4 regions of the Kocuria sp. CPCC 205263 genome follow, and region 4 is predicted to be linked to each of the others. Evidence: riboswitches for the same ligand, from Rfam matches in the RefSeq annotation. Region 4 holds a riboswitch; each other region holds the start of a gene.
The links. A riboswitch is a leader RNA that binds a small molecule or an ion and turns the genes downstream of it on or off. The one in region 4 is predicted to bind S-adenosylmethionine.
Positions count from the first base shown of each region.

Region 1: it holds a riboswitch for S-adenosylmethionine, as region 4 does, so the genes downstream of both, RF647_RS02110 (ABC transporter ATP-binding protein) here and RF647_RS18050 (acyl-CoA dehydrogenase family protein) in region 4, are expected to answer to the same signal.
Region 2: it holds a riboswitch for S-adenosylmethionine, as region 4 does, so the genes downstream of both, RF647_RS02245 (cobalamin-independent methionine synthase II family protein) here and RF647_RS18050 (acyl-CoA dehydrogenase family protein) in region 4, are expected to answer to the same signal.
Region 3: it holds a riboswitch for S-adenosylmethionine, as region 4 does, so the genes downstream of both, RF647_RS04320 (MetQ/NlpA family ABC transporter substrate-binding protein) here and RF647_RS18050 (acyl-CoA dehydrogenase family protein) in region 4, are expected to answer to the same signal.

Region 1 covers NZ_JAVKPV010000001.1:443,538-448,872, reverse strand. The annotation lists gene RF647_RS02120 (ABC transporter permease) at 1-803, opposite strand, end outside; gene RF647_RS02115 (aliphatic sulfonate ABC transporter substrate-binding protein) at 800-1,843, opposite strand; gene RF647_RS02110 (ABC transporter ATP-binding protein) at 1,938-2,771, opposite strand; SAM riboswitch class I at 2,777-2,881, opposite strand; gene RF647_RS02105 (maleylpyruvate isomerase N-terminal domain-containing protein) at 2,989-3,666, shown strand; gene RF647_RS02100 (CoA-binding protein) at 3,792-4,256, shown strand; SAM riboswitch class IV at 4,399-4,513, shown strand; gene RF647_RS02095 (LLM class flavin-dependent oxidoreductase) at 4,592-5,335, shown strand, end outside.
Region 2 covers NZ_JAVKPV010000001.1:473,183-478,517, reverse strand. The annotation lists gene RF647_RS02250 (cobalamin-independent methionine synthase II family protein) at 21-1,238, opposite strand; gene RF647_RS02245 (cobalamin-independent methionine synthase II family protein) at 1,279-2,481, opposite strand; SAM riboswitch class I at 2,495-2,598, opposite strand; gene RF647_RS02240 (3-hydroxybutyrate dehydrogenase) at 2,791-3,555, shown strand; gene RF647_RS02235 (IclR family transcriptional regulator) at 3,659-4,438, opposite strand; gene RF647_RS02230 (CoA transferase subunit A) at 4,581-5,318, shown strand; gene RF647_RS02225 (CoA transferase subunit B) at 5,315-5,335, shown strand, end outside.
Region 3 covers NZ_JAVKPV010000002.1:416,932-422,266, reverse strand. The annotation lists gene RF647_RS04330 (methionine ABC transporter permease) at 1-415, opposite strand, end outside; gene RF647_RS04325 (methionine ABC transporter ATP-binding protein) at 472-1,551, opposite strand; gene RF647_RS04320 (MetQ/NlpA family ABC transporter substrate-binding protein) at 1,548-2,441, opposite strand; SAM riboswitch class IV at 2,542-2,658, opposite strand; gene dxr (1-deoxy-D-xylulose-5-phosphate reductoisomerase) at 2,703-3,977, opposite strand; gene RF647_RS04310 (GlsB/YeaQ/YmgE family stress response membrane protein) at 4,107-4,379, opposite strand; gene RF647_RS04305 (cation acetate symporter) at 4,603-5,335, opposite strand, start outside.
Region 4 covers NZ_JAVKPV010000018.1:16,320-21,654, forward strand. The annotation lists gene RF647_RS18040 (thiazole synthase) at 1-413, shown strand, start outside; gene moeB (molybdopterin-synthase adenylyltransferase MoeB) at 410-1,585, shown strand; SAM riboswitch class I at 1,743-1,837, shown strand; gene RF647_RS18050 (acyl-CoA dehydrogenase family protein) at 1,950-3,299, shown strand; gene RF647_RS18055 (MFS transporter) at 3,303-4,718, shown strand; gene RF647_RS18060 (LLM class flavin-dependent oxidoreductase) at 4,715-5,335, shown strand, end outside.

The sequences.
Region 1 (5,335 bases), on a different contig from region 4:
GCCCACTTCTCGAAGACCCCCAGCAGCGCGTCCGTCGCCTTGCCGAGCACCGCGAGCAGCACGATGGCGAGGAGCAGGCGGTCGGTGCGGCCGTTGTTCTGCGAGTCGGTGAGCAGCCAGCCCAGTCCCATGGAGGCGCCCAGCAGCTCGGCGGCCACGAGGAACAGCCACGCCTGGGCCAGGGCCAGTCGCAGCCCCGAGATGACCGACGGCATGACGGCCGGCAGCTGCACCGTGGTGAGCAGGCGCAGCCCGTGCAGCCCGAACGCCCGCGCCGCCTCGATGAGGTTGCGGTCCACGTGCTGCAGGGCCGCGGAGACCGTGGTGTAGACCGGGAAGAACGCGCCGATGGCCACCAGCGTGACCTTGGAGTCCTCGCCGAGACCGATCCACAGCAGCAGCAGCGGCACCCACGCCAGGGACGGCACCGCGCGGAACGCCCCGATCGTGGGGCCCACCAACGTGGAGCCCCAGCGGGAGAGGCCGATGAAGGACCCGGCCACGAGGCCGAGCCCGGCGCCGATCAGGAAGCCGATCAGCACGCGCTGGGTCGAGATGCCCACGTGGGTCCACAGGTCCCCGCCGGCCAGCAGGCCGATCCCGGCCTCGAGCACCGCGAGCGGGGCCGGCAGCTGCACGGCGCTGAAGACCCCGGCGGTGGACAGCACGTGCCACAGCACCAGCAGCGCGGCGGGCAGCAGCAGGCCCAGCCCGGTGCGCAGCAGCGGCCGCCGCCGGGGGGCCGCGGCGGGGGCGTCCTCGAGACGCTGCGCCTCCTCGGCGGGGGCCAGTGGCTGCGTCACTGCCCGTCCCCGACCAGCTCGGCCGCGCGGGAGGCGTCGGCGTTCTCGGCGTAGGAGCTCTCCACGATGCTCCCGAGCGCCTCGTCGATCTGCTCCTGGTCGGCCACGTCGTCGGACTCCACGAAGATCGGCCCGACCTTCTCGAGGACCGCCAGCTGCTCGTCGCCCGGCACGTGGTCGATGTCCAGGTTGGTGCGCTCGAGCACCTTCTCGGCCACGGACAGCTCGATCCCGGCCGCCTCGGCGAGCAGCTGCGCGGTCTCCTCCGTGTTCTCCTGCGCCCACTGCCGGGCGTAGGCGTAGACGTCCACCACGGTCTGGGCGGCCTCGGGCTGCTCCTCGAGGAAGCTCTCGTGGGCGTTGAGGAAGCCGTAGGTGTTGAAGTCGACGTTGCGGTAGAACAGCTCCGCGCCGTTCTCCTCCGCGGCGGCCATGATCGGGTCGAGCCCGGACCAGGCGTCCACCTGGCCGTTCTCCAGGGCGGCGCGGCCGTCGGCGTGCTGCAGGTTCTGGATCGTGACGTCCTCGGCGTCCACCCCGGCCTCGTCGAGGGCCTGGAGCAGGAAGAAGTACGGGTCGGTGCCCTTGGTCGCGGCCACGGTGCGGCCCTCGAGGTCCGCGACCTCCTGCACCTCGCTGCCGGCGGTGGTGACGAGGGCGGACCACTCCGGCTGCGAGTAGAGGTCGATCACCCGGATCGGGGTGCCGTTGCTGCGGGCCAGCAGCGCCGCGGAGCCCGCGGTGGAGCCGATGTCCACCGCCTCCGCGCGCAGCGCCTCGTTGGCCTTGTTCGACCCGGCGGACTGCACCCACTCCACCTCGATGCCCTCCTCGGCGAACGCGGTCTCGAGCCAGCCCTTCTCCTTGATCACCACGGAGAGCGGGTTGTAGGTGGCCCAGTCCACGCGGACGGTGCCGTCCCCGGCGGCCTCCGCGGGCGGCTCGCCGGAGCCCTCGCCGGCCATGCACCCGGTCAGGCCGAGGGCCAGGACGGCGGCGAGTGCGGGGATGGTGCGGGCGGAGCGCTGGGGCAGGGGCATGGCGGAGCCTTTCGTGGTGGACGGACGGTGCCGGGCGGCGCGGGCGGGTGCCGCCGCTGGTCCGGGGAGGGGAGTCGGGGTGGGGGCAGCCGCGTCAGCGGGTCGCGGGGTGGTGGGTGTCGACGCCGAGGTGGCCGAGGAGCTGCACGCGCAGCTCGGCGAGGACCTCGGAGGCCCGGTCCCGGGGGCGCTCGCCGGGGACGGCGAGGATCGTGCTGATCGAGGCGGGGGCGGTGGGCCCGGTCCGGCCCAGGACCACGATCCGGTCCGCGAGCTGCAGCGCCTCGTCGACGTCGTGGGTGACGAGCAGGACGGTGGTGGGCTGGGCCGCGTGGATCGTGAGCAGCAGGTCCTGCATCTTCAGGCGGGTCAGGGCGTCGAGCGCGCCGAAGGGCTCGTCGAGCAGCAGGACCCCGGGATTGCGGGCCAGGGCCCGGGCCAGGGACGCGCGCTGGGCCATGCCGCCGGAGATCGCGCGGGGACGGTGGCCGGCGTGCGCGGTGAGCCCCACCAGGCGCAGCAGGTCGTCGATCACGGCGTCCCCCTCGTCCCGGGGGATTCCGCGGGACAGGCCCAGGCGGACGTTCTCGCGCACCGAGCGCCACGGCAGCAGGCGGGGCTCCTGGAAGGCGACCGCGCAGCGCGGGTCGATGCCGGACACGGGGGTGCCGTCGATGAGCACCCGTCCGGCCGAGGCGGTGTCGAGCCCCGCCGCGGCCCGCAGGAGCGTGGACTTGCCGCACCCCGAGGGCCCCAGGACCGCCAGGACCTCGCCGGGCCGGGCCGTGACGTCGACGTCCTGCAGGACGTGGTGGGTCTCGCGGCCGGACGGGAAGGACTTGCCGACGTGCTCGAAGGCCACGGAGAAGGCGCGCTTCGCGGTGCCCGGTGCGGTGGCCGGCGCAGAGCCCAGCAGGGAAGTGCTCATGATCAACTCCATCGGTCCTGGCATTAGCACCTCGCACGGAGGATCAGACGGATCCGTGCCGGTTGCTGCGACGTCGACGAGCCAGGTCTCTCAGCCGCTCCGGATGGTTACACCACCAATTGAACGTCCTCGGCGTGTTTCCTGGCAAATCCGTCGCATCCGTGATGATCGCGACACATCGCTGGCACGGGAGCCCTCCGTGCCCCACCATGGACCCATGACGAGCCGCAGAAGCCCGGCCCGGGCGGACCTGGTGCGCGACGCCTGCACGGCGTTCGGCGCGGTCCTCGACGGGCTCGGCGACGACGACTCCTGGGCCGCCACGGGCTGCCCGGGGTGGTCGGTCCGGGACCTCACCCACCACTGCGCGATGGACGCCCTGCGCGGGCTGGTCGCCCTGCACACGCCCACCACCGCCCGACCCGACCGGGACGCCGCGACCTACTGGACCGACTGGGGTGGCGATCCCGCGGGGGCCGCCGAGGCCCGGCGCCACACCCGCGTGGCCGCGTCCATGGTCCTGGACTGGGAGCCGGTGCGCGCCCTCCACCGCGAGACCACCCGGGCGCTCGTGCACGCGGCGCAGCACTGCGGCGACGGCGCGGTCCGCACCCAGGGGCACGTGCTGCGCCTCGAGGACCTGCTGAGCACCCTCGCGGTGGAGGCCACGGTGCACCACCTGGACCTGATCCAGCACCTGGACGGCTCCCCGGGTCCCGCCGTGGACGGGCTCGCCGAGGTCCGCCGGGTCCTCACCGACCTGTGGGAGCGGGAACCGCTCGAGCACTGGAGCGACGAGCACTTTGCCCGCGTGGGCACCGGCCGGGCGGAGCTGACCGCCCAGGAGCGTGCGGAGCTGGGCGCGCACGCGGACCTCCTGCCGCTCTTCTCCTGACCCCCCCCTCCGCGAGGTCGCACGTGTCGGCCACCTCGGGCGCCTGAAGTGGCCGACACGTGCGGCCTCGCGGAGGTACACGGAGGAAGAAGGAGAGGAAGCGGGTTCCGTGCCAGGCTGGGGGCATGAGCCGCAACGACCCTGCCGTCATCGACCGCCTCATGACCCGGCCCGGCCGGTGGGCCGTGGTGGGACTGACCGGCAACACGGCCCGTCCGGCGCACTCGGTGGCGAAGCGGATCCGGGACGACCTCGGCATGACGATCGTGCCGGTCAACCCGAAGGGCGAGCCGGTGCACGGCGAGCCCGGCTACCGCACGCTCGCCGAGGTCCCGGGACCGATCGACGTGGTGGACTGCTTCGTGAACTCCCGCCGCGTCGGCGCGGTGGTGGACCAGGCCATCGCCGTGGGCGCCGCCGCGGTGTGGCTGCAGCTGGGCGTCGTCGACGAGGACGCCGCCGCCCGGGCGGAGCGGGCCGGCCTCGACGTGGTCATGGACACCTGCCCCCTGATCGAGCTCCGGTCCCTGCTCCGGCGCGGCTGGACCCTGGACCCGAGCCGGACCCCGCCGCTCGCCCCGCCCGGCTGAACGACCCGGCTGAGCGCCCCGTCGGAGCTGCCCGTACCGGATCGGCACCGTCCCGCTGCCGGCCGGGACCGTCCCCGTGCGGTGGGACCGCACGGGGGTTGCACCCGGTCAGGGGCCACCCGCTAAGCTGTCCCCCGACGACGATGACGAGTCCCGACACGAAGCTCTGGCTGGTCGGGCGGCAACCCTCTCCCGTAGCGGGGTGCCCCAGATGAACATCGGGCCGCGGTGCACGTGCTCCGCGGCAAGTACGGCGCCCACCAGTGCGTCGGACCCGCGGGCAGGTCTCCACGACGCACGGGCGCGGGTCGGCATCGACCCGGGAGGAACACCCCATGAGCAAGCGCATCGCCCTGAACGCCTTCGACATGACCTGCGTGGGCCACCAGGCCCCCGGCCTGTGGAAGCACCCCCGCTCCCGGGCGGACGAGTACAACACGATCGAGTACTGGACGGACGTCGCCCAGGTCCTGGAGAAGGGGCTCTTCGACGCGCTGTTCCTCGCGGACGTCGTCGGGTACTACGACGTCTACCAGAACTCCGCGGCCCCGGTGATCCGGGACGCCACCCAGATCCCGGTCAACGACCCCTTCATGCAGATCTCCGCGATGGCGGCCGTGACGAAGCACCTCGGCTTCGGCGTGACGAGCGCGATCACCTACGAGCAGCCGTACCCGCTCGCCCGGAAGTTCGCGACCCTCGACCACCTCACGAAGGGCCGGATGGGCTTCAACGTGGTGACGTCCTACCTGAAGTCGGCCGCCGAGAACCACGGGCTGACGGAGCAGATCTCCCACGACGAGCGCTACGAGATCGCCGAGGAGTTCATGGAGGTCTGCTACAAGCTCTGGGAGGGCTCCTGGGAGGACGGCGCGGTCCGGCGCGATCGGGTCAACGGGGTCTTCGCCGACCCGGCGCTCGTGCACCCCATCCAGCACCACGGCAAGTACTTCGACGTCCCCGGCATCGGGCTGACCGAGCCGTCCCCGCAGCGCACGCCGCTGATCTTCCAGGCCGGGGCCTCCTCCCGCGGGCGGGCGTTCGCCGGCCGCCACGCGGAGGCGGTGTTCGTGGGCGGC
Region 2 (5,335 bases), on a different contig from region 4:
AGGACGTCGGGGTCGGCGGCTCAGCGGTTGAGCCGCTCCGAGGCCAGGCGCGCTCCCTCGACGAGGGACTCGAGCTTGGCCCAGGCGATCTGCGGGTGCAGGCGCCCGCCCAGACCGCAGTCGGTCGACGCGACGACGTTCTCGCGGCCCACGACCGAGGCGAACTGCTCGATCCGGTCGGCCACCAGCTCCGGGTGCTCCACGACGTTCGTCGAGTGGGAGACCACGCCGGGGATGATCACGCGGCCCTCGGGCAGCGCGTGGTCCTTCCAGACCTTCCACTCGTGGGCGTGCCGGGCGGAGGCGCCCTCGAAGGTGTAGCCGCCGGCGTTGATGGTCAGCATCAGGTCCACGAGGTGCTTCAGCTCGAGGTCCGTGGTGTGCGGGCCGTGCCAGGAGCCCCAGCACAGGTGGAAGCGGACCTGCTCCTCGGGGATCCCCCGCAGCGCGTGGTTGAGCGCCTCGACGCGCAGCCGCGTGAACGCCAGGTAGTCCTCGACCGTGGGCTCGGGGTTGATCTGGTCCCAGGACTCCGCGATGGACGGGTCGTCGATCTGCACGGTCAGCCCGGCGTCCGTGATCGCCAGGTACTCCTCGCGCATCGCGTCGGCGCACGCGTAGACGAGCTCCTCGTCGGTCCTGTAGTACTCGTTCGTCACGCGCGCGGCGGAGCCGGGGGAGAGGGCGGCCACGAACCCGGTCTGCGCCCCGGTGGCCGCCATGGCCGCCCGGAGGTTGCGGACGTCCGAGGCCACGGCCTCCTGTCCCGTGTAGGTCAGCGGCCCGGTGATCTTGGGCTGCGTGGTCGAGGAGCGCCCGGTGAGGATGCCCGACGACGGGTCCTCGTACGCATCCCGGAAGCGCTCGCGGTCCCGGCGGTCCGGGAAGCTCGTGAGCACGATGCTGCCGGGCGAGGAGCGCTTCTTCTCCGTGGACGCCCACCGGTCCTCGTCGGAGGGGGTGAGCCCGCCGAGGCGGGAGAAGGAGTAGTTCCACCACGCGCCGTAGTCGACCGCGCTGGACATCGTGTGCCCGTACTCGCCGTCGTTGACCACGTCCACGCCGATCTCGCGCTGCCGGCGGACCACGTCCTCGACGCCCGCGGCGAGCTCGGCGGTGAGCTGCTCGAACGTGATGGCGCCCTCGGCGTGCCGCTGGTTGGCCTCGAGCAGCCGCGGGGTCCGCGGCAGGGAGCCCACGTGGGTGGTCTGCACGTGGTCGGTGTTCTGCATGGTCATGCGTGTCCTCCTGAGGGTCTGCGGGAAGGTCGGGGGCCGGTCAGGACCAGAGCCGGCGGGAGGCGAGCTCGGCCCCGCGGGCGAGGGTCTCGAGCTTCGCCGCGGCGATCTGCGGGTGGATCCGCCCGCCCAGGCCGCAGTCGGTCGAGGCGATGACGTTCTCGCGGCCCACCTGGCGGGCGAAGCGCTCGATCCGGTCGGCCACCAACTCCGGGTGCTCCACCACGTTGGTGGCGTGGGAGACGATCCCCGGGATGATGACCTTGCCCTCGGGCAGCTCGTGGTCCTGCCAAACCTTCCACTCGTGCTCGTGCCGGGCGTTGGCGGCCTCGAAGCTGTAGCCGCCGGCCCTGATGGAGAGCATGAGCTCCACCAGGTGCTCGAACCCGAGGTCCGTGGTGTGCGGGCCGTGCCAGGAGCCCCAGCACAGGTGAAAGCGGACCTGCTCCTCCGGGATGCCCTCGAGGGCGTAGTTGAGGGCCTCGACCCGCTTGCGGGTGAACGCGAGGTAGTCCTCCACGCCGGGCTCGGGATTGACCTGGTCCCAGTTCTCCGCGATGGAGGGGTCGTCGATCTGCACGATCAGCCCGGCGTCGGTGATCGCCCGGTACTCCTCGCGCATCACCTCGGCGCAGGCGGTCAGCACCTCGTCCTCGTCCGCGTAGTGGGTGTTCTCCAGCCGGGCGCACGAGCCCGGGGACAGCGCGGCGAGGTAGCCCTCGCTCGCGCCCGTGGCCTGCAGCCCGGCCTTGAGGTTGCGGATGTCCGCCTCCAGCGCCGCGTGGCCCGTGTACTCCAGCTTCCCGGTGATCCTGGGGAACGGCGCCTGCTTGCCCGTGGTGATGCCCGAGGAGGGGTCCGTGTACGCCTCGTGGAACAGCCGGCGGTCCCGGCGGTCCCCGAAGCTCGTCAGGACCACCTTGCCTGGCGAGGAGCGCTGCGGCTCCTGCTCCCACAGGTCCACGTCGCCGGGGGTGAGGCCCGAAATCCGGGCGAAGATGTAGTGCCACCACGCGCCGTAGTCGACCTCCGCGGCCATGACGTGGCCGTACTCGCCGTCGTTGACCACGTCGATCCCGAGCTCGGCCTGCCGGCGGACCACGTCGACCACCGAGTCTTGCAGGAGCCGGTCGTACTCCGCCTCCGGGACGGCGCCCTTCGCCCGGTTGGCCTCGAGCAGCGCCGGGGTGCGCGGGAGGGACCCGGCGTGGGTCGTGCGGATGCGGTCGGCGCTGTGCAGCATGGTTCGTGCGTCCTTTCCATCGGTCCTGGCGGTAGCACCGGAGGCGGGACGGGGGAACCGTCGCCCGGGTTGCTGCGGCGTCGTCGAGCCAGATCTCTCGGCCGCTCTGGATGGTGACCCTGTCATCCAAGCGCACCCGTGCGCGCTGCGCCATTCGGCGCCCGGATGACGGACATGACGCCGTGTGACGCAACCCGGCGCGCGCTCCCGGGCGGCGCTGTCCTTCGCGAATATGGCCTGGATCACATACCGTGGCGGTGATCCGTGCCCCTCACCCCGCGGGCACGACGGACCAGAGGAAGGACCCCCATGTCCCAGACGCCCCAGCAGGAGGATCTCGAGGGCCGCACGGCGCTCGTCACCGGTGGCGCGAGCGGCATCGGCCTGGCCGCCGCCCGGGCCCTCGCCGGCTCCGGCGCGCACGTGGTCGTGGCCGACGTCGACGAGGCCGGGGCGCAGCGCGTCGCGGACGAGCTCGGCGGCCGCGCGTGGGCCGTCGACCTGCTCGACACCGCGGCGCTCGCCGAGCTGAGCCTCGAGGTCGACGTGCTGGTCAACAACGCCGGCATCCAGAAGGTCGCCCCTCTCCAGGAGTTCGACCCCGCGGACTTCCACCGGATCCTGGTGCTGATGCTGGAGTCCCCGTTCCTGCTGGTGCGCGCCGCGCTGCCGCACATGTACGAGCGGGGGTGGGGGCGCGTCATCAACGTCTCCTCCGTGCACGGGCTGCGGGCGTCCCCCTACAAGAGCGCCTACGTCTCGGCGAAGCACGGCCTGGAGGGGCTGTCCAAGACCGTCGCGGTGGAGGGCGCGGCCCACGGGGTGACGAGCAACTGCATCAACCCCGGCTACGTGCGCACCCCGCTCGTCGAGAAGCAGATCGCCGACCAGGCGAGGGTGCACGGGATCCCCGAGTCCGAGGTGGTGGAGCGGATCATGCTCGGCGAGACGCCGATCAAGAAGCTCGTGGACCCGGAGGACGTCGGCAGCCTGGTCGCGTGGCTGGCCGGACCGCACGCGTCCATGGTCACCGGGGCCTCCTACACGATGGACGGCGGCTGGACGGCGCGCTGAGCCCGCCCCGAGCCGCGGCGGCGCACTGCGGCGCCGCCGTCCGGACAGCCCGGCGGCCCGGACCGTCCGGCGGCCCGGACGGCCCGCCGCCGGTCCGGGCCGCTCAGCGGTGACCCAGTTCCCGGGAGAGCCGGTGGGCCTCCGTGAGCAGGGCCCGGCCCAGGAGCTGCCGCCGCTCGCCGCTGAACCGGGGCTCGATGCCCGTGAGGCTCAGCGCGTAGACCGGCGCGCCCGTCGCGTCGAAGACCGCGGCGGCCATGCCCCAGCTGCCCTCGACGATCAGCCCCGGGTTCACTGCGAAGCCCTCCTGCCGGACGTCCGCGAGCAGCTCCCGGATCCGCTCGGGCGTGTGCAGCGGGCCCCACTCGGCGCGGGCCCCGGCCGTGGCCGCGAGGACCCGGTCCACCTCCGCGTCCGGGAGGTGGGCCAGGACCGCCAGCCCCGCCGAGGCCACGCCGAGCGGCAGCCGCAGCCCCTCGTAGAGGACGTGGGAGCGGATGGGGAACGCGCCCTCCACGCGCGCCAGGCAGACGGTCTCCAGCCCCCGGCGGGCCGAGAGGAACGCGCTCTCGCCGGTGGCCTCCGCGAGCCGGCGCAGCGAGGGCCCGGCCAGCTCCCGGATCGGATAGCGGTGGGCCGCCACCGCGCCCAGCACGTACAGCTCGGGACCCAGCTGCCAGGCCCCGGTCCCGGCGTCGCGGTCCACGAGGCCCTCCTCGGCCAGTCCCGTGAGCAGCCGGTGCACGGTGGGGCGGGTCAGCCCGGTCTCGGCGGCGAGCTCCGCCACCGTGGTGCCCCGTTCCCGCCCCGCGACGGCCCGCAGCAGCTGCCCCACCCGGTGGACCACCTGGGTCCCCTGGCCCGTCGTCCGCTCCTCTCCCATGGCTCCACTATATGGACAGTCGGGGGACGAATGGCCGGATGCTGAGGAGAAGCGCCGTCATCCCGCCAAATCTGTTGACCGGCATGTGGAGGCTCCCTAGATTGAGTGCTGGGTCACAGTCGGACGAGAGGAAGGGACAAGGGTGTCCAAGGTCAGAGACAACGCCGCCGAGCTGCTGGCGGAACGCCTGCGGGACGGCATGACGCTCGCCGTGGGCGGGTTCGGGCTGAGCGGGATCCCCCGGGATCTCATCGACGCGGTGCGGGACTCCGGGGCCACGGACCTCACGGTGGTCTCGAACAACATGGGCGTGGACGGCAAGGGCCTCGGGGTCCTGCTCGAGAACCGCCAAGTGAAGAAGGTCCTCGCCTCCTACGTGGGCGAGAACAAGCTGTTCGCCCAGCAGTACCTGGACGGCGAGCTCGAGGTCGAGTTCAACCCCCAGGGCACCCTCGCCGAGCGGCTCCGGGCCGGCGGCGCGGGCATCCCCGCCTTCTACACGAAGACCGGGGTCGGCACCCTGGTGGCCGAGGGCAAGCCGCACGCCGAGTTCGACGGCGAGACCTACGTGCAGGAGCGCGGCATCGTCGCCGACATCGCCCTGGTCCACGCCCACACCGGGGACACCGACGGCAACCTCGTCTACCGCTACACCGCGCGCAACTTCAACCCGATCGTCGCGACCGCCGGGAAGGTCACCTTCGCCGAGGTCGAGCACGTCGTGGCGGTCGGCGACATCCACCCCGACCACATCGTGACCCCGGGCGTCTACGTGCAGCACGTCGCGCAGTACAGCGGCGCGCCCAAGGACATCGAGCAGCGCACCGTCCGCCCCCGCCCCGCCGGGCGGACCACCCAGCAGAACGGAGACCAGGCATGAGCTGGACCCGCGACGAG
Region 3 (5,335 bases), on a different contig from region 4:
TGCCGATGACCAGGAAGGTGTAGCCGAGCACCAGGGGGCCCAGCGCCTCGGGCAGGATCACCGTGGTGATGATGCGGCCGCGGGAGACGCCCATGGAGCGGGCCGCCTCCACGACGCCGGGGTCCACGCTCATGAGGTTCTGCTCGACGATGCGCGCCACCGCGAACATGGCCCCGATGGTCATCGCGAAGATCGCGGCGTTGGGTCCCAGCCGGGTCCCGACGACCCCCTGGGTCACCGGTCCCAGCGCGGCCAGCAGGATGATGAACGGGATCGGCCGGACGAAGTTCACCACGAGGTTGAGGCCCTCGTGCACCGCCCGGTTCTCCAGGATGTTGCCCCGGCGGGTGACGTAGAGGCCGACGCCCACGAGCAGACCGAGCAGGCCGGCGAGCAGCAGCGTGACGGCCACCATGTAGAGGGTCTCCCCGAGCGCGGACAGCAGCTCGGGTCCCAGGACGGACCAGTCGTTCACGCGGCCACCTCTCTCAGGGTCGTGATGCGAGACATCTCGTCGACCACGGCCTGCACGGCCGTGTCCGCACCGGTCAGCTCGAAGGTCAGGGACCCGAACGACTGCTCCTGGAGCACGCTGATCCCGCCGTAGGCGATGGTGAAGCGGACCCCGCGGGCGGCGCCGTCCGAGAGCACCCCGCCGATGTCCACGCCGTCGCCGACGTCCACGATCACCAGGCGCCCCCGGTGGGCGCGGCGCAGCCGCTCGACCTCGCGGGCGTCGGGCACCGAGTGCAGGACGGAGGAGACGAAGCGGCGGGCGGTCTCGGTGCGGGGCCGGGCGAAGATGTCCACGGTGGAGCCGTGCTCCACGACCTTCCCGTCCTGCATCACGGCCACGCGGTCGGCGATCGCGCGGACCACGTCCATCTCGTGGGTGATGATCACGATTGTGATCCCGAGCTCCCGGTTGACCCGCTGCAGCACCTGCAGCACCTCCTGCGTGGTCTCCGGGTCGAGGGCGCTCGTCGACTCGTCGGCCAGGAGCAGCTTCGGGCTGGTCGCCAGGGCGCGGGCGATGCCCACGCGCTGCTTCTGCCCGCCGGAGAGCTGCTCCGGGTAGTTGCCGGCGCGGGCGGCGAGGCCAACGAACTCGAGCAGCTCGGCCACCCGCGCCCGGCGCTTCTCCTTCGGCCAGCCGGCCCGCTTGAGCGGGTACTCGACGTTGCCGGCGACGGTGCGGGAGGTGAAGAGGTTGAACTGCTGGAAGATCATCCCGATCTCCTGCCGCACGGGCGCCAGCTCGGTCTCGCGCCGGCCGGCCACCTCGAAGCCCTCCACGGTCAGGGAACCCGAGGACACGGGCTCGAGCCCGTTGATCAGGCGCACGAGAGTGGACTTGCCCGCCCCGGAGTAGCCGATCACGCCGAAGATCTCGCCGCGGCGGACGTCGAGGGTGACGTCGTCGACCGCGAGCACCTCGCGCGCCGCCCGCCCCGAGCCGGTGCGGAAGGTCTTGGAGACGTTGCGGAAGGAGACGAGCACCTCGTCCGGGCGCCCGGGTGCGGACGGCCCGGCGGGGACCGCCGCGCTCACTGCTCCTGGTCCTTCAGCTCCTGCTGGTAGCGCGCGGTCAGCTCCTGGAGCTCCTCCGGCTCCAGCTGCAGCGGCACGGCGGTGTCCTTGGTCTCCTCCATCTCGGCGTCGATCACGGCCTGCTCGTGGTAGAGGGCCGCGACCTGCCGGAGGGTCTCGTCGTCGGCGAGCTCCTCCGTGGTGGTGAAGAGGTTGACGTAGGCACGGGAGCCCTCGGACTCGGGGTCGTCCTGGGCGAGCGCGGACTGCGGGTCGATGTCGGCCCGCGAGAGGAAGTCGTTGTTGATGACCGAGCCGGCCACCGAGTCGAGCGAGAGCACCGTCTGCTCCGCGGAGACCGGGGTGACGCGCACCGTGGAGGCCTCGGTGTCGACGTCGAGCTCGGTGGGGATGAGGGTGTCGCCGGTCAGCTCCACGAGACCTGCGGCCTCGAGCACGAGCAGGGCCCGGGAGAGGTTCACGGCGTCGTTGGGCACCGCGATCTCGTCGCCCTCCTGGAACTGCTCCACGGAGTCGTACTGGTTGGAGTACAGGCCCAGCGGGTAGATCGATGTCGAGCCGATCGGGGTGATGGAGCCCCCGGCCGCGTTGTTGTAGTCGGCGAGGAACGGGACGTGCTGGAACCAGGTCATCTCCACGTCACCGGACTCGGTGGCGGGGTTCGGCTGGTTGTAGTCGGAGAAGTCGACGTACTCGACGGTGATGCCCTGCTCCTCGGCCACCCGCTGGAGGGCGTCGTGGGTCGGGTCGGTGCCCACCACGCCGATGGTGACCTTGTCGTCGGCGAGCACGCCCTCGCCGGAGGACTCCCCGGCGGAACCGCCGCAGGCGGTGAGGGCGAGGCCGAGGGTCGTGGCGAGGGCGAGGAAGGGGAGGCGCTGCGATCGCATGTGGTGCCTTTCCGTGGGTCCGGGGTGTCGGAGGTCTCCACCGGGGCCAACGGGTCCGGCGGCCACGGTCGAGGGCGCGCCGGAGGGCGCGTGCGCGGTCGGACCGTACTTGCCGCCGGCCGTCGTCGGCCGGTGCCGGATGGTTCACCTGGGGCACCCCACTACGGGAGAGGGTTGCCGCCCAGCAAGCCAGGGCTGCACGCTGGGACTCGTCATCCGCCCGACAGACTAGCACGTGCGGCGGGGCCGGGCCCGGCCCCGTCAGTGGGCGAGGACCACGCGGGCCCGCCCGCGGGCCCAGCGCTCGGCCGCCAGCACGGCCTCGAGCTCCAGCGGGGCGTCGTCGTCGTGCTCGCCCAGCACCGCCTCGACCGTGTCCACGATGGCGGGGAACCGGATCCGGCCGTCGTGGAAGGCGTGCACCGCCTCCTCGTTGGCCGCGTTGAACACGGCGGGGAAGGTCCCGCCCCGCTCCCCCGCCGCCTTGAGGAGCTCGACAGCGGGGAACGCCACCGGGTCGAGGGGCTCGAAGGTCCACTCCGTGGCGCGCGTCCAGTCGCACGGCAGGGCGGCCCCGGGCACCCGGTGCGGCCAGGCCAGACCGAGGGCGATGGGCAGGCGCATGTCCGGGGGCGAGGCCTGGGCGAGGGTGGAGCCGTCCACGAACTGGACCATGGAGTGCACGACCGACTGGGGGTGGACCACCACGTCGATGCGCTCGAGGGGCACGTCGAAGAGCAGGTGGGCCTCGAGCACCTCGAGGGCCTTGTTCACCATGGTCGCCGAGTTGGTCGTCACCATCAGGCCCATGTCCCACGTCGGGTGGCGCAGCGCGTCCCGGGGCGTGACCCCCTCGAGCTCCGCCCGGGACCGGCCGCGGAAGGGCCCGCCGGAGGCCGTCAGCACGAGCCGGTCCACCTCCCCGGCGGTGCCGCCGCGCAGCGCCTGCGCCAGCGCGGAGTGCTCGGAGTCCACGGGAATCAAAGCGTCCGGGTCCCCGGTGGCCGCGGCGGCGGCCTTGACCAGGGCGCCGCCGGCGATCAGGGACTCCTTGTTCGCCAGGGCGAGCCGGTGCCCGGCCCGCAGCGCCGCCAGCGTGGGGGCGAGGCCGATGGAGCCGGTGATCCCGTTGAGCACGAGGTCGGCGTCGGGGTGGGCGGCGGCCACGGACGCGGCGTCGGGCCCGTGCACGACGTCCGGGCGGTATCCCCCGGCCCCGGCGGACGCGGCCCGGTCCGCGATGAGGCCGGCCAGCCGGGCGGCGTCCTGGGCGGTGCCGCTGGTCGCCACGAGCGCGGCGCGGGTCTCGAGGGCCTGCTCGGCGAGGAGCTCGAGGTGCCGCGGTCCGGCGGCGAGGGCGACCACGGTGAACGGGTCCGCGCCCTCGAGCTCGCGGGCGGCCCGCACGACGTCGAGCGCCTGGGTGCCGATCGAGCCCGTCGAGCCGAGGACGCTGATCCGGCGGGGGCCGGCGGCGGCCAGGGCGCGCAGCTCGGGTGTCGGGCGGGTGCGGGGCGAGGCGGCGGGGGGCGTCATGGCCCCAGTATCCACCAGCGGCCGTCCCCGGTGCCGCGCCCCGGGGGTGCCTGCGGCCGGCCAGGAACGGGCCGAGGCCCCGTCCACCGGGAACGGTGGACGGGGCCTCGGCGACCGACGGGGGTGGGATCAGCGCGTGGCGCGACCCTTGCGGCCGGAGACCGCACCCCAGATGAAGAGCACGATGAGGGCTCCCACGACGGCGGTGATGATGGTGCCGATGTCGAACGCGGACTCCAGGTCCCCGATGCCGATCAGCGAGCCGAGGAAGCCTCCGAGGAGGGCCCCCACGATGCCGAGCACGATCGTGACGATGATGCCACCACCCTGGCTGCCGGGCATGATGAGCTTGGCGAGGGCGCCGGCGATGAGGCCGAGGATGATCCAGCTGATGATTCCCATGATGGCTCCTTATCCGTCCCGGGAGGGACTTTTATTGTACGCAACCGGCGAGTATCCCAGGAATACCCTGAGGTTGCTTCTGCGCTTCACCCTAGCCGACGGTCAGCCGCCTGTCTGTTCCCGTTAGCCAATCGACGCGTTCCCCCCGGACGCAGACCGGCCCGCCGGAAGCCGGGGCTTCGGGCGGGCCGGTGGATCCTCCCAGGTGGGAGCGGGGAATCCGTCAGTGGGCGACGGGCTTCTCGGCGCCGATGCCTGTGAGGGAGCGCACCTCCATCTCGGACTGCTTGATCGGGTCCTCGAGACGGCGCTCCGTCATGGAACCGATGAAGCCGAGCAGGAAGGAGGCCGGGATCGAGACGATGCCCGGGTTCTGCAGCGGGAACCACGCGAAGTCGGCCGTCGGGATCATCGACGTCTCGGTGCCGGACATGACCGGGGAGAAGACGATGAGGCCCACCGAGATGATCAGGCCGCCGTACATGGACCAGACCGCGCCCCGGGTGGTGAAGCGACGCCAGTACAGGGAGTACAGGATGGTCGGCAGGTTCGCCGAGGCCGCGACCGCGAAGGCGAGCGCCACGAGGAACGCGACGTTCTGGCCCTGGGCGCCGATGCCGCCCGCGATGGAGACGAGACCGATGACCACCACCGTGGTCTTCGCGACCTTCAGCTCCTTGCGGGGATCGGAGTTCCCCTTCTTGATCACGCTGGTGTAGATGTCGTGGGCGAACGAGGCCGAGGCGGTGATGGCCAGGCCGGCGACGACCGCGAGGATCGTGGCGAAGGCCACCGCCGCGATGACGCCCATTAGCAGGGACCCGCCGAGCTCGAAGGCCAGCAGCGGGGCAGCGGAGTTCACGCCGCCGGGAGCCGCCTGGATCCGCTCGGCGCCGATGAGGGCAGCCGCGCCGAAGCCCAGGATGAGGGTGAAGAGGTAGAACAGGCCGATCAGG
Region 4 (5,335 bases):
GCGCGGCCGCGGTGATGCCCCTGGGCGCCCCCATCGGCACCGGGCTGGGCATCCTCAACCCGCACAACATCGAGCTCATCGCCTCCCGGGCGTCCGTGCCCGTGGTGCTCGACGCCGGGATCGGCACCGCCTCCGAGGCCGCCCTGGCCATGGAGCTGGGCTGCGACGCCGTGCTGCTGGCCAGCGCCGTCACCCGCGCCCAGGACCCGGTGGCGATGGCCACCGCGATGCGCCACGCCGTGCTCGCCGGCCGGCTCGCCGCCGGTGCCGGGCGCATCCCGGCCCGCCGCCACGCCCAGGCGTCCTCGCCCATGGCCGGGCGGATCGACACGGACGCCCCCGAGGGCGGACCGGCCGCCGGCCCGGCGGACGTGCCGCGCGGGGACTGGGCGCCCGTGGGGGAGCGGCCGTGAGCCCGCTGCCCCCGCTCGTGGAGCCCGGCCCCGAACTGACCCGCGAGGAGCTCGAGCGCTACGCCCGGCACCTGACCCTGCCCGGGATCGGGAGTCTCGGCCAGCGGCGGCTGCGGAACGCCCGCGTGCTCGTCGTCGGCGCCGGGGGGCTCGGGTCCCCGGCCCTGCAGTACCTCGCCGCGGCGGGGGTCGGGACCCTCGGGATCGTCGACGACGACGTGGTGGCGCTGTCCAACCTGCAGCGCCAGGTGGTGCACACGACCGCCGACGTCGGCCGCCCCAAGGCCGTCTCCGCCGCCGAGGCCGTCACCGCGCTCAACCCGCTGGTGGAGGTCCGCACCCACCCCGCCCGGCTGGACGCGGACAACGCCGTGGACATCATCGGCCGGTACGACCTGGTCCTGGACGGCGCCGACAACTTCGCGACCCGCTACGTGGTCAGCGACGCCGCCGCCCTGACCGGCACACCCTGCGTGTGGGGTTCCATCCTGCGCTTCGAGGGGCAGGTCAGCGTCTTCTGGGCCGGGCACGGGCCCACCTACCGGGACCTCTACCCCGAGGCCCCGCCGGACGGCGAGGTGCCCAGCTGCGCCGAGGGCGGGGTCTTCGGCATGCTCCCCGCCACCGTCGGCGCGGTCATGGTCACCGAGGCCGTCAAGCTCGTCACCGGCACCGGGGAGCCCCTGCTCGGCCGGGTGCTGCTGCACGACGCGCTCGCGATGACCTGGCGCGAGATGCGTCTCACCCCGGATCCCGACGCCGCCCCGGTCACCGCGGTGGCCCAGCCCGCCGCGGTTTGCGCGCTGCCCGGCGCGGACGCCTCCGAGACCGTCGGGGCGGCCGAGCTGGCCCGGCTGCTCGAGCGCCGGGAGCGCGGGGAGGCGTCCTTCGCCCTGGTGGACGTGCGCGAGGACTGGGAGCGGGAGCTCGTGGCCATCGACGGCGCCGTGCCCGTCCCGCTGCAGGAGATCCTGGACCGCGGGGCGGACGCCCTGCCCCCGGAGGCCCGCGGCACGGACCTCGTGCTGCACTGCAAGGCCGGGGCCCGCTCCGCGACCGCGCTCGCGGCGCTGCGGTCCTTCTACGCCGGGCGGGAGGAGCGGGTCCGCCACCTCGAGGGCGGGGTGCTCGCCTGGGTGGCGCAGGTGGAGCCGGACCAGCCGGTCTACTGAGCCGGACTCCTGCGCGGGACTCCTCATCCGATCTCCTGATCCGGGCCGGTACACCACTGCGGACGACGTGACCTTCTGTGACACCGTCGTGACATTCCGTGACGTGCGCCCGTCATCCGGTTGGTCCCGGACCGGGCGGTCTGGTCCCATGGCAAGTGCCCCATTCAGAGCGGTTGAGAGATCTGGCTCGACGACGCCGCAGCAACCCGTCCTTCTCAGGGGTCAGGGTGCTCATGCCAGAACCGATGGAGATCCCGGATCTGCAGTCGGTCCGTGACGTCAGCGTCCGGCGCTGCCGCCACCGGGCCCGCCCCGGCGCGACCGGCCGACCGGCAATCCTCGGTGCGACCGAGAGGACCACCGCATGACCCCGAGCACGGTCGAGGAGACCACCGCCCATCCCCGCGCCGGCACGGACTTCGCCGCCGGCCTGCCCGGAGACTACGCCGGGCTGCGGGAGCACTTCCGGCCGCTGTTCACGGAGATCGCCGCCGGCGCTCTGGACCGGGACCTCCGGCGCGCGCTGCCCTACGCGGAGGTCGACCGGCTGGACCGGGCCGGGTTCGGCACCCTGCGCGTCCCGGCGGCCCACGGCGGCCCCGGGGCCAGCCTCGAGGACTTCACCCGGCTGCTGGTCGACCTGGCCGAGGCCGACTCCAACATCGCCCACCTCTACCGCTCCCATCACGGCTTCGTGGAGTCCCTGCGCTTCCTGCCTCGGGAGCTCCAGGAGGTGTGGTACCGGCGGGTGCTGGCCGGGGCCACCGTCGGCAACGCCTCCACGGAGAAGGGCGGCAACGCGCTGGGCACCCTGAACACCGTGCTCACCCGGACCGCCGAGGGCTGGGAGCTCACCGGCCGGAAGTTCTACGCCACCGGCTCCGTCTTCTGCGACTACACCCGCGTCTCGGCCGCCCTGGACGGCCGGGACGGGCGCCGCTTCGCCGTCGTCGCCACGGACGCCGAGGGCGTGACGCTCGAGGACGACTGGGACGGCTTCGGGCAGAAGCTCACCGGCACCGGCACCGCGGTCTTCGACCGGGTGCGCGTCCCGGACGACGCCGTGCTGGACCGCACCGCCGGCAGCGCGGAGGCCGTCCACGAGGCCGCCTTCTTCCAGCTCGTGCTGCTGGCCGTGCTGGCCGGCATCGCCCGGGCGGCCCGGAGGGACGCGGTGGAGACCATCGCCGGACGCCGGCGGACCTTCAACACCGGGCTCGGCCTGCCGTTCCGCGACGACCCGCTGATCCAGGAGGCCACCGGGCGGATCTCCGCCAAGGCCTTCGCCGCCGAGGCCACCGTCCTGCACGCCGCCCGTGCCCTGGACGCCGGGATCGCCGCCGCAGCAGCGGCCGGCGCCGACCGGCCGGACTTCACCGGGACCCTCCCGGCGGCGCTGCACGAGTCCGAGATCGCCGTGGAGCACGCCCAGGTCACCGTGCCGGAGCTGGCGCTCGGCGCGGCCCAGGACCTGTTCCTCACCGTGGGCGCCTCCGCCACGTCCACGGCCAAGGGCCTGGACCGGCACTGGCGCAACGCCCAGACCGTGGCCACCCACAACCCGATCGCCTTCCGCGCCCGCGCCCTCGGCGACTACCTCATCAACGGCACCCTGCCGGAGGGCCTGAACGCCATCGGCGACGCGAAGACCGACGCCGCGACCGATGCCACGACCGACGCCGCGACCGTCGCCGACCGAACCCCAGGAGCCTGACGCATGAGCACCACGACCACGGCCGCCCCGGGCCGCAGCAGCATCGTCCACGGCAAGAAGCGCGTCCTGGCCTCGGCCTTCGCCGGAACCACCATCGAGTGGTACGACTTCTACCTCTACGGCACCGCCGCCGCACTCGTCTTTAACGTCCAGTTCTTCCCCATGGCCACCGAGCTCGGCGGCATCGTGGCGTCCTTCGCCACGCTCGCGGTCGGGGTCATCGCCCGGCCCCTGGGCGGGATCATCGCCGGGCACCTGGGGGACCGGATCGGCCGCAAGGCCCTGCTGGTGGCCTCCCTGCTGCTCATGGGCGTGGCCTCCACCCTGATCGGCCTGCTGCCCACCTACGAGGTGATCGGCTGGTGGGCCGTCGTCGGGCTCGTGCTCCTGCGCATCCTCCAGGGCCTGTCCGCGGGCGCCGAGTGGGGCGGCTCCGCGCTGCTGAGCGTGGAGCACTCACCGGCCCGGCACCGCGGGTTCTTCGGGTCCTTCACCCAGATCGGCTCCTCCGCCGGCATGCTGCTGGCCACCGGCGCGTTCTTCATCGTGCAGAACGTCATGAGCGAGGAGCAGTTCGCCGCCTACGGCTGGCGCATCCCCTTCCTGCTCTCGGCCCTGCTCGTGGCGGTGGGCCTGTGGATCCGCCTCGGCGTGGCCGACGCCCCAGAGTTCCTGGAGCACCGGGCCTCGGGCAACGTGGCCAAGGCCCCCCTGCGGGAGCTGCTGGTCCACCACCGCCGCCCGGTGCTGGTCACGATCGGCCTGCGCCTGGCCCAGAACGCCGTCTACTACCTGGTGACGGTCTACATGCTGACCTACCTGCGGGACGTGCGCGGGGACAGCGCCGCGGGTGTGACCGCGGTGATGATCGCCTCGGCCATCGGCCTGTTCTCCACCCCGTTCTGGGCCTGGCTGTCCGACCGGGTGGGCCGGAAGGTCGTCTCGGTGAGCGCCTACGCGGCGATCGGCGTCTTCGGCTGGGTGCTGTTCGCGTTCCTCGAGGCCGGCCCGCTCGCCCTGCTGCCGCTCGTGGTGATCCTCGGCATCAACCTCGTCCACGACGCGATCTACGGACCGCAGGCGGCCTGGTTCGCTGAGCAGTTCCCCGTGCACGTGCGGTACTCGGGCGTGAGCTTCGGCTACCAGGTCGGCACCGTCCTGGGCGGCGGGCTCATGCCGCTGATCGCCGCCCTGCTCTTCGCTGCCGGCGGGGACACCCCGTGGCTGATCGCCGGCTACCTCTCCGTGCTGGCCGTGCTCTCCGTCGTCGCCGCCCTGGCCGCGAAGGATCCCGCCCGGGACCAGCGCGGCACCGAACTCACCGATCTGCACGCCGGCCGGACCGCGGCCGACCCGGCCCTCGCGACCCCCGCCGCCGCGAGCGCCACCCGGACCACCCCCGAGAGGACCACCGTATGAGCCGCCCCCTGCTGCTGAACGCCTTCGACATGATGGTGCCCGTGCACCAGTCACCGGGACTGTGGCGCCACCCGGAGGCCGGGGTCGCCGGCTTCGACAGGCTCGAGTACTGGACATCGCTGGCCCGCACCCTCGAGGAGGGCGGCTTCACCGCGCTGTTCCTGGCGGACGTCCCCGGCGTCTACGACGTGTACGGCGGCGGGGCCGAGGCCACGGCCCGCGGGGGAGTGCAGTACCCGGTGCTCGACCCGCTCGTCGCGGTGCCGGCGATGGCCGCGGCCACCGAGCAGCTCGGCTTCGGGGTGACCGCCTCGGTCACCTACGAGGCCCCCTACCTGCTGGCCCGCACCTTCGCGACCCTCGACCACTTCACCCGCGGGCGGGTGGCGTGGAACGTGGTGACCTCCTACCAGGACTCCGCCGCCCGGAACCTGGGCATGGACCGGCAGATCCCGCACGACGAGCGCTACGACCGCGCCGACGAGTACATGGAGGTCATGTACAAGCTGCTCGAGGGCTCCTTCGAGCCTGGGGCGGTGAAGGCCGACGCCGGCGCCGGGGTGTTCGTGGACCCGGAGCTCGTGCACCCCATCGGCCACGAGGGCACCTGGTTCTCC